Linked DNA regions of Lacrimispora indolis DSM 755. The protein of the gene in region 2 interacts with the protein of the main gene of each other region in a pairwise test. Links are inferred from orthologs where the notes say so. Each region holds a gene or a part of one and is shown on either strand. Other genes may lie near its edges.

Evidence for each region.
Region 1: the proteins of rplK (region 2) and prmA interact in binary tests that used the Escherichia coli proteins (3 or more experiments, as listed by UniProt). The link is inferred for Lacrimispora indolis DSM 755 from one-to-one orthologs.

The regions. Positions count from the first base shown.
Region 1 is NZ_AZUI01000001.1:638,199-645,019, forward strand. What follows is about bases 1,187-3,982. They hold prmA (50S ribosomal protein L11 methyltransferase), read right to left. Parts: upstream 3,165-3,982; coding sequence 2,208-3,164; downstream 1,187-2,207. Other genes in these bases: K401_RS0103050 (16S rRNA (uracil(1498)-N(3))-methyltransferase), read right to left, coding at 1,405-2,142; K401_RS0103060 (sulfite exporter TauE/SafE family protein), read right to left, coding at 3,174-3,920. In the rest of the region: K401_RS0103045 (cysteine desulfurase family protein), read right to left, coding at 25-1,179; K401_RS32710 (beta-propeller fold lactonase family protein), read right to left, coding at 4,546-4,716; K401_RS0103070 (RraA family protein), read right to left, coding at 4,724-5,383; K401_RS30950 (DUF4432 family protein), read right to left, coding at 5,468-5,911; K401_RS0103080 (mannonate dehydratase), read right to left, coding at 5,914-6,821. UniProt on the Escherichia coli protein: Methylates ribosomal protein L11.
Region 2 is NZ_AZUI01000001.1:1,248,006-1,254,752, reverse strand. What follows is about bases 2,321-5,042. They hold rplK (50S ribosomal protein L11), read left to right. Parts: upstream 2,321-3,328; coding sequence 3,329-3,757; downstream 3,758-5,042. Other genes in these bases: rplJ (50S ribosomal protein L10), read left to right, coding at 4,859-5,042; rplA (50S ribosomal protein L1), read left to right, coding at 3,920-4,615; nusG (transcription termination/antitermination protein NusG), read left to right, coding at 2,728-3,243; secE (preprotein translocase subunit SecE), read left to right, coding at 2,501-2,704; rpmG (50S ribosomal protein L33), read left to right, coding at 2,321-2,393. In the rest of the region: K401_RS0106015 (carbohydrate ABC transporter permease), read left to right, coding at 1-703; K401_RS0106010 (enolase C-terminal domain-like protein), read left to right, coding at 738-1,952; more of rpmG, read left to right, coding at 2,244-2,320; more of rplJ, read left to right, coding at 5,043-5,362; rplL (50S ribosomal protein L7/L12), read left to right, coding at 5,480-5,848; K401_RS0105965 (cold-shock protein), read left to right, coding at 6,107-6,310. UniProt on the Escherichia coli protein: Forms part of the ribosomal stalk which helps the ribosome interact with GTP-bound translation factors.

The DNA.
Region 1 (6,821 bases), 610 kb from region 2 along the record:
ATTACTATTTTCCTGCAGACTCCCTCAGCCTCTCTGATACCGCCTTAAAACAGGCAAAAGCTCCTTTAGCGCATCCATGCAGTAATCCACTTCCTCTTTTGTGTTATAAGCCCCAAAGCTGAACCGCAGCGTGGAATCTAAAAGTTCCGTTTTCACGCCGATCCCCTTTAAAGTTCCGCTGACAGCCGGATGATTTGAAGAACAGGCAGAACCTGAGGAAACATAAATATCCCGTTCCTCAAGGGCATGCAAAAGCACCTCGCTCCTGATGCCGGAAAAGCTGGCACTGACAATCTGAGGCGCTGATAAATCGCCGGGAAGGCTGTTTACCGTAACGCCATGGATCTCCGAAAGCCTGCTGATCATGTAATCCTTAAGGGCAATCAAAGCCTGAATTTTCTCTCCATGATCCGTATACATGATTTTAGCCGCCGCTGCCATGCCTGCGATCCCCGGAACATTTTCCGTACCGGAACGCATGCCTCTCTGCTGGCCGCCTCCATAAATCAAGGGCCTTATTTTCACTTTCTGGTCAATGTATAAAAAGCCCACCCCTTTTGGTCCGTGTATCTTATGGGCGCTGACGGATAAAAGGTCAATCCCCTGGCGCTTTGGCCTGATAACAAACTTTCCGTAAGCCTGAATGGCATCTACATGAAACAGGATGGACGGATTCTTCTTTTTAATGATCTTTGAAATAGCTTCGATAGGCTCCACAGCGCCGATCTCATTATTCACATACATGATGGAAACCAGAATGGTCTCCGGGCGGATAGCCGCTTCCAGTTCTTCCAGACGGATATGGCCATGGGCATCCACAGGCAGATACGTCACGGAAAAACCCTGTTCTTCTAAATATGCCAGAGGATTGTATACAGAGGCGTGTTCAATGCCGGTGCTGATGATGTGGTTTCCTGCCCTTTTATTGGCCATTGCCCCCTCAATTAAGGCCATGTTGTTGGACTCGGAACCTCCGGAGGTAAAGACGATCTCCTTTGCCGCTACCTTTAAAGTCCCGGCTATGATCTCCGCCGCTTCCTTAATATACTTTTCCGCTTCCATTCCCTTTTTATGCTTGGCAGAAGGATTTCCATAGTCCTCTGTCATAATTTTTACAACAATATCTTTTACAGGCTCCAACACCTTGGTCGTCGCCGAATTATCAAAGTAAGCTTCCATATATGGCTCTTTCCTTTCTGCTTTCCTGTCCATGCTTTTTGGACATAAAGGTATGCCCGAAGGGTGCTTCCTCTTCCCTGTCCATGCTTTTTGGACATAAAGGTATGCCTGAAAGGCGTTCCTCTTACTGCCCGTATTTCCGGCAGTGCCGCCCCGCTTCAGTGCCCCCCGCATGATCGGGTGTACCGGGTGCCAAGGGATACCGCAGGGTATTTCCTGCGCCTGTCAGTCCTCCAGCTGGAAAGCCAGCACGGATAAAATGGCAAGGCCGGCGGTTTCCGTTCTCAAGATCCGTTTGCCCAGGGTGATCTGCTTTGCTCCAAAACGCTCTGCAAGCTCCATTTCAGAATCCTCAAATCCACCTTCCGGTCCGATAAATATCCCTGCGCTCATTGCCGGCTTGATTCCGGACAGAATCTCTTTGGTTTTAGCCATATCCTTTGCATGTTCAAAGGGAATGACAGTCATGTCCAGCTCTTCTGCAAAGGCCAGCGCCTCCTGAAAGGTCATGATCCCGGCCACCTCCGGTATGATAAGCCGCTTGGACTGCTTGGCAGCGCTTTCTGAAACCGCCCTCCAGCGGCGGAGCTTTGATTCTTCCTTCTTTTTATCCAGACGCACCACGGTACGCTTTGTTTCCACAGGAATGATCCGGTATACTCCAAGCTCCACGGCCTTCTGGATGATCAGCTCCATCTTGTCCCCCTTTGGCAGTCCCTGAAACAGATAAAGCCTGGCAGGAAGCTCCACGCCGCCTTCTTCTACAGACAGGATCTTAGCCGTAACTTCTGAAGAAGCCACTTCCACGACCTCACATAAGTAATCCTTATCCACACCATTGCTGATTAGTATCTGTTCCCCAGCTCCCATTCGCAGGACATTTTTCATATGGTTCACATCCGGTCCCAGAATCCGTATCGCCGACTCTCCGATCTGGTCCGGATTTACAAAAAAGTGATACATCCGCTTTCCTCTTCCCTGTCCATGCCTTTTGGACATAAAGATATGCCTGCAAGGCGTTCCTCTTCCTATTTTTTTCTGACAGTTATGGAAACCCATTCGCCCTGATAGGTGGTTTCCACAAGCTCAAAGGCTTCATTTTCCTCAAATGCCTTCTTCACAGCTTCCTCTTTCATATTGATGATGCCGGAAGTGATGAAAACAGCGTTTTTCTTCATATGAACGGAGATTTCCTTCTGAAGCAGGATGATGATGTCCGCCAGAATATTGGCTACAACCAGATCATACTTTTCAAAGCCGGCTTTCTCCTGTACGTCCCTGTCATCAATGATATTTCCCTGCAATACTTTAAATTTCTCCCCGGGGATATCATTGGCTTCCATATTCTCCTTAACAGCAGCAATGGCATTTTCGTCAAGGTCCGTTCCAAATGCTTCTTTTACCCCCAGCTTTAAGGCGGTGATTCCAAGGATGCCGCTTCCGGTGCCCACGTCAAGGAGAGTGGTCTCCGGTGTCACGTATTTTTGCAGCTGCCGGATACAAAGCTGGGTCGTCTCATGCTGTCCTGTTCCAAAGGCAGTTCCAGGATCAATTTGGATCAAAAGCTTGTCCCTGTGTTCCTCCGGGATCTCCTCCCAGGTGGGTTTTATGAGAATATTGTCAACGGTAAACGGCTTAAAATACTGTTTCCAGTTATTGATCCAGTCCTTGTCCTCTGTCTCGCCGGACTCTATGGTACATTCTCCCAAGTCCGTGAACATGGAAAGCTGGGAAAGTCCTTCTTCCACCCGCTTTAACATACCATCTATGTCAGAATCCGGTTCTAAGTAAAAGCTGACCTTTGCAAGACCTTCATCTGGCGGCAGCTCCGGCAGGATGTCGATAAACATGCCTTTTGTCTCCGCTTCCGTAAGGGGAGTGTTATCCTCAATTTCAATTCCTTCTATTCCGATCTCATCAAACATGCTGCTGATCAAGTCCACGGCTTCCGTGGTAGTGGTCAGCGTAAACTTTTTCCATTTCATAGCAATTCCCTATCCTTTTATAATTTTCACAAACAGGCACAAAAGCACAACTAAAACCACCGGGCGCACGACCTTTAACCCATTTTTCACCACAAGGCCTGACCCGATGTAATGGCCTGCAATGCAGAAAAGACCTGACGCCAGTCCTAAGGGAATCAAAACCTTTCCGTTTATTAAAAAAGTTGCCAATGCCGCGACGTTGGATGATAAGTTGATCACCTTCGTGGTGCCTGATGCGCTCCTGACATCCATTTTCGCAAGTCCGGTCAGGATCAGCAGCAAAAAGGTCCCTGTTCCCGGCCCGTAAAATCCGTCATAACAGCCAATGATCAGGGCCGCACACATGCTGATCAAAAACATTTTTTTCTCAGGCAATTCCGTGTCTGCCTCATGCTCTCCCAGATTTTTGTTCTTGAGAACATAAAAAGCGACTATGGGAAGCACTGCCAGCATCATTCCCTTTAATACCCGCTCACTGGCAAGCATTGACAAATGCGCCCCAATGGCAGAACCAACCACGGCAAACAGGGCGGCAAACAGCGACAGCTTTGCTTTAATATAGCCGTCTTTGGCATATCTGGCCGTGGAGATAACGGTTCCCATGGTAGAACCCAGCTTATTGGTACCAATGGCAAAATGGGGCGGTATTCCTGCCGCTAAATATGCCGGAAGGGAGATAAGCCCTCCCCCTCCGGCTATGGAATCTACAAAACCCGCCAGAAAAACAAGAGGGCAGACGATCAAATACTGGTACATGTATTGTTTCCTTTCTTTGGTATGGTTTTCCCGAAAAAAGCAATGCTGAATTCAAAAAACAGAAAACCAGCCCCTCGGTCAGCCGCCAGGGCACCGAACGTTCTTATTATTAAACCACATGATATCATAACATACAATGAAATGTGTTGCAAGCGTATAACATGAACGAAATTTGAAGGGATATTTCATCTTTTTTAAAATAAATAATTTTTTTTGAAAAAGGATGCAATAAAAATTGATGCTGCTGCATTAACTAATTGAACGGATGAAAATACTTTTGTTTCGTTCCGAGAACAAGGGCAAAAAAAATATCAAGTAAACGAAATTCCTTGATGCATTACACCCCATCACACCCGCCTGAGTGATTGGACCGGAACAGGATCTATTTTCACAAATTACAAACCAAAAACATTTGTAATGAAAAACAGGAGGCGCGTCATATGGCTGAAGCATTTCAGCTGTCTGGCGCGTCCCCTGTTTTTTATGATAAAAAATTCATGTCCGTCTGATAATTATATGGAAGGACTGATTTAACGTCCATGTAAAGCTGAAAAGCCGATGTTAAGATATGTCAGCAGCTATAGCTGTCAGACATACCGGAGAGCGGCAGTCTGTTATTTCCTGTTCAGGTGTTATCATCCCCGGAAAGTGCCAGATAGGATGGATTGGCAATTCCCTGCTGCTCCAGCCTAAGCTTAAGCTTTCTCTGAGCCCCATTCAGCTCATACCTAAAAATTCCCGACTCATTCTCGTTTGCATAAGTGCCCACATAAACCGCGTAATCTCTCTCCATCATTTCTCCCTTACAGTATTCCAAATGTTGCAAAGGCTTCTGTTGCGCTCATTCCATCCTCAATGGCCTTTCTGACCGTTTTTTCTCCCCGTGCCTTCTCAAGAGCCTTTTTAATTACATATTCAATATGCTCTGCAGGAATCACCAAAACACCATCAATATCGCCAAAAATCAGGTCTCCGGGCATTACGGTGACTCCGTCCAGCTCAATCCTGCAGCGGTAATCCACTACCTGCGTCCGTACTGAGGAATCCTGAGCATAACAGCCTCTGGAAAATACAGGCCAGTTCTGATCCAGTACCTGGGGTGTATCCCTGTGCCAGCCGTTGACCACTGCTCCTGCTGCTCCCCGCTTTTTTGCGGTGGCTGTCAGCAGTTCTCCCCAATAGGCGCAGCGCATATCGCCTCCCGTTGCCAGGTAGATCTCATCCTCCTGCAAATCATCTAATGCCTCTGTCAGAAGTCCAAAAGGCTTTTTCTGCTCACCATATACGTCAATCATCAAAACTGTCATAGCATAGCCTGCCAGCTTCATGTCCTCCCTCAAAGGCCGGATTGCCTGAGGAAGGAACTGATGATACAGTCCTATCTGATCCAGTATATCACCTACAACCGGAGTGTAAAGCTCTTTTTTCATAATTGCCAGCAATTCATGTCTATCTAACGCCATTTTAAATCTCCTCCTTTTTCAATCCAAAAGCACAGTTCTGTTCTTTTCTCCTCATTTGCCTGCAGGCGGAAAGCACCTCCATTTTCAACCGCTTTTTCCAGGCCTGCAGACCAGCCACATCCACATATATGGAAAAAAACTGCTGTCCCAGCTCATTCCATAGCTTAAGCCTTTGTTTTCATTGTATACTCTGTACCACGCCTTTTCCGGGAAACCGGTCACATACAGCATATCTGCTGTTCCGGCTTTTTCTCCTGGAATCAGAGAAAGATCTGTTTCATCGTCTGTCACCAGCCATTCAAACTTTGTTCCCGGCTTTACGCGTTGGGTCTCAAAATCCATTTCATCCATGGTAAATCCTATGGTTCCATTTGTATGAATCTGACAGCTTTCATCCAGAAACGGCTTTCCCACCGTCGGATGATGCCCCCACATAAGTTCCATGGGCTCCTCCGCCAAGTTTGTGATTTTTTCCCTGATTGTTACAGCACTTTCCCCATTCTTTAGAGAAATTTCCTTCTCCAGCATTTTCAGTCCTTCAGACTCATTAATTCTGCTTTTATAAATCCAAGGGCATAGGCCATGCCCGCATGCCATGAATCACCGCACTGTATTTGAGGCGTATGATCCGGAACCAGTACGCCCGTGAAATTGTTTTTATATAGAATATCCAGAGTTCTTCTTATGTCAATATCTCCGTCATCTACGAATACTTCTGTATATTTTGGAACCTTTCCCCGTACATTCCTCACATGGGCATAGGCAATCTTTCCCTGGGAGGAGTACTGCTCCAGGGCATCATAAATATTTCCGTTTGTCATTTCCTGAATGCTGCCCATGCAGAAATCGATTCCGTTTGACGGGCTGGGAACCAGATCCAGCACCTTCTGGTACAGCTCCGGCTGATAAACAAGCCTTGGCGTATTTCTCAAAAACGGCATAGGCGGATCATCGGGATGAAGCGCCATCATTACCCCAGCTTCTTCAGCTACAGGAAGAATGTTTTCCAAAAACCATCTCATCCGTCTCCAAAGCTCCTCATATCCTATATCTTCAATATATCCTTCCTGTTCATTTCCAGAATAGGTCATATTCCATATTTCACCTTTGGGAATCCTGGCATCCAGTTCTAGAAGATCTGCGTCAAAGCAGGTACTTACCGCTCCACCTCTTGCGTCTGTGGTCTTCTGGTGTCCCCACACTCCCGCAAGGCTGAAATTATATCCGAAACAACGGATACCCGCTTTTCCTGCATTACGGATAATCCTCTTTAAGCTTTCCATCTGTTCTTCTTTTCCAGGGCCATCTAACAGTACATCGTACCAGTCTGCCGGATTGAAGTTTTCAATTCCGTAAATGTTAAGTCCCTTATCCTTTGCCTTCTGCTGAAGGGCCAGCATGCTTTCCAGGCTCCACACAGACTCCCCTGCTTTGGCTG
Region 2 (6,747 bases):
TCAGCCTAAATGGCTCCCAAACCCGTTTTCCCTGGATTCTTTCCGGAAATTTTTCAGTACTTATAATTTTGGGCGCATGACCTTAAACAGTCTGGTAGTCTGCCTTTCTGCCATGGTGATCTGTGTGGCCTGTGCCTGCCTGGCCGGATACGGGGTGACCAGATTCCGGTTTAAAGGAAGAAAACAGCTGATGAGTTTTCTGCTCATTACCCAGATGTTTCCGGGAGTCATGCTGGTGGTGCCGTTTTATGCAGTACTCTCTAAGTATCATCTTGTCAACTCCCTGCTTGGCCTGGTCATTGTATATGCAGCCACAAATATCGCCTTCAGCACCTGGATGATCGTATCTTATTTTAAGACCATTCCCCTGGAGCTTGACGAGGCGGCGCGGGTGGATGGAGCTTCCAGCTTCCGCATCTTCTGGAATATTATCCTTCCCCTGATCGTTCCCGGAATAGCAGCGGTAGCCATGTTCGTGCTGTTTAACGGCTGGAATGAATATATGTTTTCTTCTGTCCTGGTATCCAAGGACGAATTAAAAACGCTCACTGTTGGGATCATTTCCTTAAATTCCCAATATCAGATTAAGTGGAATGACTTAATGGCAGCATCCAGCATATCCAGTCTTCCTTTGGTAATTCTTTTTGTAAGCTTCCAGAAGTATTTTATTGCTGGAATGACCGGAGGAGCTGTAAAGAGCTGATTTGCAGAGAATATGACTTATGGAGGTAATAAAAATGGATCATATAAAAATCCATGACATCAAAGTGTTTGTAACGGCCCCAAGAAACATCAATCTGGTTGTGGTGAAGGTAGAAACAACGGAGCCGGAATTATACGGCTATGGCTGCGCTACATTTACATGGAGGCACAAGGCGGTTGTGACTGCCATTGAAGAATACTTACGCCCAATGCTCAAAGGGAAGCCTGTGGATGACATTGAAGGAATCTGGCAGTCGATGGCGGGAAGTTCTTACTGGAGGAACGGACCGGTCTTAAATAACGCCATATCCGGTGTTGACGAGGCATTGTGGGACATCAAGGGAAAAAGGGCAGGAATGCCGCTTTACAGCCTGCTTGGCGGAAAATGCCGGGAAGGGATCGCTGTCTACAGGCATGCGGATGGAAGCTCCATAGAAGAGGTGGAAGAATGCATCCACGGGTATATGGACGAGGGGTACCGCTATATCAGATGCCATATGGGTACCTATGGCGGAAACTTCGACGGAAAGATACAGAGGATCGTAAAGCCCCACAATGCACCGGAGGGAGCGTATTTCCATCCGAGAATGTACATGCAAAGTGTATATAAGCTGTTTGACCGTGTCCGCAGGGACATTGGCTGGGAAGTGGAGCTGATGCATGATGTCCACGAGCGCTTAAGCTTTGCAGAGACTCTGGAGTTTGCCCGGGAAATGGAACAGTACAAGCTGTTTTTTCTGGAGGATTCTCTTGCGCCGGAGCATGTGGAATTTTTTAAGATTCTGCGGCACCATACTATCCTGCCTCTGGCCATGGGAGAACTGTTTACCAATCCCAATGAATGGAAGGCCATTGTACAAAACCAGTGGATCGATTATATGAGAGTCCATTTAAGCGACATCGGAGGGTTGACCCCTGCCAGGAAGCTGGCGCATTTTTGTGAGGCTTATGGAGTGAAGACCGCCTGGCATGGGCCAAATGACTTATCTCCTATTGGAATGGCGGTGCAGATGCACCTGGATTTAAACAGCCATAATTTCGGCATACAGGAATTTTCCGGCTTCAGTAAAGAGGAGCAGGAGATATTTCCGGGCTGTCCTGCAATCAGGGAAGGATATGCCTATGTAAACGATAAACCGGGAATCGGAGTCTGTTTTGATGAAAAAGCGGCAGAAAAATATCCTGCAGTGGATATGGATCACGGCTGGCTGTTCTCACGGCTTCCCGATGGAACGCCCGTAAGGCCATAACAAAAAAATACAGAATACATATAATAATGGAAGCATTTCCGGCCGGAGCAGGTCAAAAAATCCCTTATATCCTCCCGGCCGGACTTGCATTTTATCTGCTTTCATGATATAATGGCGAAATACCGTAAATACCATAGTTTTTCATAAAAAAAGATTGACGAATCCTGGCCTGTGTGTTATAGTAATTGGGCGAATGGAAGAGCTTAGGTCTTTTTTTTATGCTCAAAATTGCTTGCAGCAGAGAAAAGGACTTAAAACACAACAATGAAAATTTAAGTGGAGGTGGAAGTCGTGCGCACAAAAATCACACTGGCATGTACTGAATGCAAACAGCGTAATTACAACATGACCAAGGATAAGAAGACTCATCCGGACAGAATGGAAACAAAGAAGTATTGCAGATTCTGTAAGAGCCATACGATGCACAAGGAAACAAAGTAATCAGTTGTAAAGGACGTGAAGGTTGAAAGAAAGACGTCTTCCAACCTTGAATTTGTGAAGCGACTGGATATGCAAGCATATCCGCTTACTTCATTAGGAGGCAAATTATGGGAGATACAGTGAACAACGAGAGTGCTCAGAAGAAGAACTTTTTTAAGGGTCTGAAAACTGAGTTTGCGAAAATTGTTTGGCCTGACAAAGAAACCGTAACGAAGCAGACGATCGCTGTTATGTCATCAGCGATTGCTTTAGGATTGATTATTGCGATTATTGATCTGATCATCAAGTTTGGTCTCAGTTTTGTCTTATAATTCGTAAGGGTTAAGGTGAGTTTATGTCAGAAGCTAATTGGTATGTAGTCCATACCTATTCAGGTTATGAGAACAAAGTAAAAGTTGACATTGAGAAAACAATCGAAAACAGAAACTTGCAGGATCAGATTCTGGAAGTATCGGTTCCGTTAGAATCCGTCATTGAACTGAAAAATGGCGTTGAGAAGAAGGCCGATAAAAAGATGTTTCCCGGCTACGTACTGATTCACATGGTCATGAATGACGACACATGGTATGTGGTACGTAACACCCGTGGAGTGACAGGCTTTGTAGGTCCTGGATCAAAACCAGTTCCTCTGACAGAAGAAGAGATGGAGAAACTTGGGTTCAAGAACGAAGAGATCATCGTTGGCTTTGAAGAGGGAGATACCGTTGTGGTAACTTCCGGTGCATGGAAGGATACCGTTGGTGCTATCAAGTCCATCAACGAAGGTAAGAAAACCATCACCATGAGCGTTGAGATGTTCGGCCGGGAGACTCCGGTGGAATTAAATTTCAGCGAAGTGAAAAAGATGTAACAAGTAAAAGCGGCTTATACCGGTGTATAGGCTCGTGGGAGGGAAATCCCCGACAATACCACATTTATTTAGGAGGTGCCTAATTATGGCAAAGAAAGTAACGGGATATATCAAATTGCAGATTCCAGCAGGAAAGGCTACACCAGCTCCTCCTGTAGGTCCGGCACTTGGACAGCATGGTGTAAACATCGTACAGTTTACAAAGGAATTTAACGCAAGAACAGCTGACCAGGGAGATTTAATCATTCCAGTTGTTATCACTGTTTACGCTGACAGAAGCTTTAGCTTCATAACCAAGACTCCGCCGGCTGCTGTATTACTTAAGAAGGCCTGCAAGATCAAATCCGGATCTGCAGTTCCGAACAAGACAAAGGTTGCTACAATTACTAAGGCTGAATTACAGAAAATCGCTGAGCTGAAGATGCCAGACTTAAATGCAGCATCCGTTGAATCAGCTATGAGCATGATTGCCGGTACCGCAAGAAGTATGGGTATCACAGTTGTAGAGGCATAATTTTCTTAAAGAAAGCAGGCGGAAGCGCTGCCTAAATTTAGAAAATCAGCGGTTCGGTGAGCCGGCAGGCGAATCGGACTTCCTTAATAATATTGCAGTTGATGTAGTTTTAAGAACGTGGGAGGGAAAATCCCCGACAATACCACTAGGAGGTTATTTAGAATGAAAAGAGGAAAAAGATACGCAGAGGCAGCTAAAACAGTAGATCGTTCTGTTCTCTACGATGCACCAGCAGCAATCTCTTTAGTTAAGCAGAATGCAAGTGCTAAATTTGATGAAACCATTGAAGCTCATATCAGAACCGGTTGTGACGGACGTCACGCTGACCAGCAGATCCGTGGTGCGGTTGTACTTCCCCACGGTACAGGTAAGACTGTTCGTATTTTAGTTTTCGCTAAAGGCCCGAAGGCTGATGAAGCACAGGCTGCAGGCGCAGATTATGTTGGAGCTGAGGAACTGATTCCGAAGATCCAGAACGAAGGCTGGCTGGATTTTGATGTAGTTGTTGCTACACCAGATATGATGGGTGTTGTTGGACGTCTGGGACGTGTCCTGGGACCAAAGGGCTTAATGCCAAACCCAAAAGCTGGTACTGTTACTATGGATGTAACAAAAGCAATCAACGATATCAAAGCTGGTAAGGTTGAGTACAGACTTGATAAGACAAATATTATCCACGTGCCAGTTGGAAAAGCTTCTTTCGCAGAAGAACAGTTAGCGGACAACTTCCAGACGCTTGTTGATGCAATCATCAAAGCAAGACCAAGTACAGTTAAGGGTGCTTACTTAAAGAGTGTTACACTGGCTTCCACCATGGGACCTGGTGTAAAGCTGAACGTAGCAAAGTTAATGAACTAATTTTGTTTTGTGATTGACATTGATTATAAATAATGTTATAATATTTCAGTATTAACTGCCGAAGACAGCAGGTGCCGTGAGGCATAAGGTGTAAACGCCTGCCGAGGAATGTACAAGAATCATTTTATGTAAATGAATTGTAGACCTCTCTGTCCATCCGGCGGAGAGGTTTTTCTTTGCGGTTTATACGAGCGGGCTTCCCAGGCAACCGGGAGGTTCAGACTAAACAGGAGGTAAACCATAATGGCAAAAGTTGAATTAAAACAGCCAGTTGTAAGCGAGATCAAGGAATTACTCGACGGCGCTGAGTCAGCGGTAGTTGTAGATTACCGTGGTATCACAGTTGCTCAGGATACAGCGCTTCGTAAGAAATTAAGAGAGGCCGGTGTTTCCTACAAGGTATATAAGAATACCATGATCCGTTTTGCAGCTCAGGGTACCGCATTTGAAGCTCTGGATCCAAATCTGGAGGGACCTACAGCAATCGCTGTATCCAAGACAGATGCAACAGCTCCGGCAAGAATCCTGGCTGAATTTGCTAAGACAGCTCCGGCTCTGGAAATCAAGGGCGGCGTTGTAGAAGGCACTTACTATGATGCAAAGGGTATGGAGAAGATCTCCAGCATTCCTTCCAGAGAGATCCTTCTTGGAAAGTTGCTTGGAAGCATGCAGTCTCCTATCACAAACATTGCCCGCGTTCTCAAGCAGATTGCAGATGCTCAGGGCGGAGAAGCGGCAGAGGCATAATTTTCTTAATAAAAGCAGGCAAAGACCCGCTTGAGATTAGAAAATCAGCCGTTCGAGGAGCCAAAGGTGATTCGAACTTTCTAAAAATAAACATATTAAATACGGAGGTATATTATCATGGCAAAGTTAACAACAGCTGAATTTATCGAAGCTATCAAAGAATTATCTGTATTAGAATTAAACGAATTAGTAAAGGCATGTGAGGAAGAATTCGGTGTATCCGCAGCAGCAGGCGTAGTAGTTGCAGCAGGTCCTGCAGCAGTAGAAGAAGAGAAGACAGAATTCGACGTTGAATTAACCGAAGTTGGTCCAAACAAGGTTAAGGTTATCAAGGTTGTTCGTGAAGCTACCGGCTTAGGCTTAAAGGAAGCTAAAGACGTAGTTGACGGTGCTCCAAAGGTAGTAAAGGCTGGCGCTTCCAAGGAAGAGGCTGAGCAGATCAAGGCTTCCTTAGAGGCTGAAGGCGCAAAAGTTACTTTAAAGTAATTATACTTTTGGGTTGTTTTGGACAGGATTTGTACCTCTTAAAAAGGGACAGGATCCTGTCCTTTCTTTGTGTAAGATAACAGAATAGTCTTGACAATTTTGTAAATTTAGGTTAGAATGTAGGTGTATTATCGAATGGAGTTATGATTTCACATATTTTTGTAAGTCATTATTTTCGGATGATGATTTACAAAAATATGTGATTTTTTGTTTCAGGCGATATATCAAATATTTTTTATTTTATAGGAGGTACACGTTATGAACAACGGTACAGTAAAATGGTTTAATGGTGCTAAAGGATATGGTTTCATCGTAAATGACGCAACAGGCGAGGAAGTTTTCGTACATTTCTCCGGCATCGTTTCTGATGGTTACAAGACTCTTGAAGAAGGCCAGAAAGTAACCTATGATACAACAGAAGGAAACCGCGGTCTGCAGGCAGTTAACGTTTGCATGGCTTAATAAAAGCTTCGATTTATATGTAAGCTTTAAGGGCTGCTCTCATTTTAGAATGAGGGCAGTCCTTTTCTTTTCTACCTGGGAAAATATAATCTGCCCCGTTTTTTTATTTTGGAAGGTTATTTTAGGATCTTTTTAAAGGCTTGTTGTTTTGAATTTCTTAGGTGTTGAGAGGTGCTTTAAAACGCGTCTGTACGTGTCATATGTGTGGGAATAGAGTGAAGACAGGATGAAGGCAGGAGGCAGAGTACAGGTACGCTCGGGGAGGTGTGTGGTGGCTGGAAGATGGAGGGATAAATCCCTGTTATTTGATTTACGACAAGGTCTGGGCTGCGCTATAAGTCCGGGTTATTTATAAAAGGTCATGTTCTGTTGATATGGCGCAATAAGATTGTGTATAAAATTCTCTTTGGTATAGTGGATATGTCCTGATTCTAGGG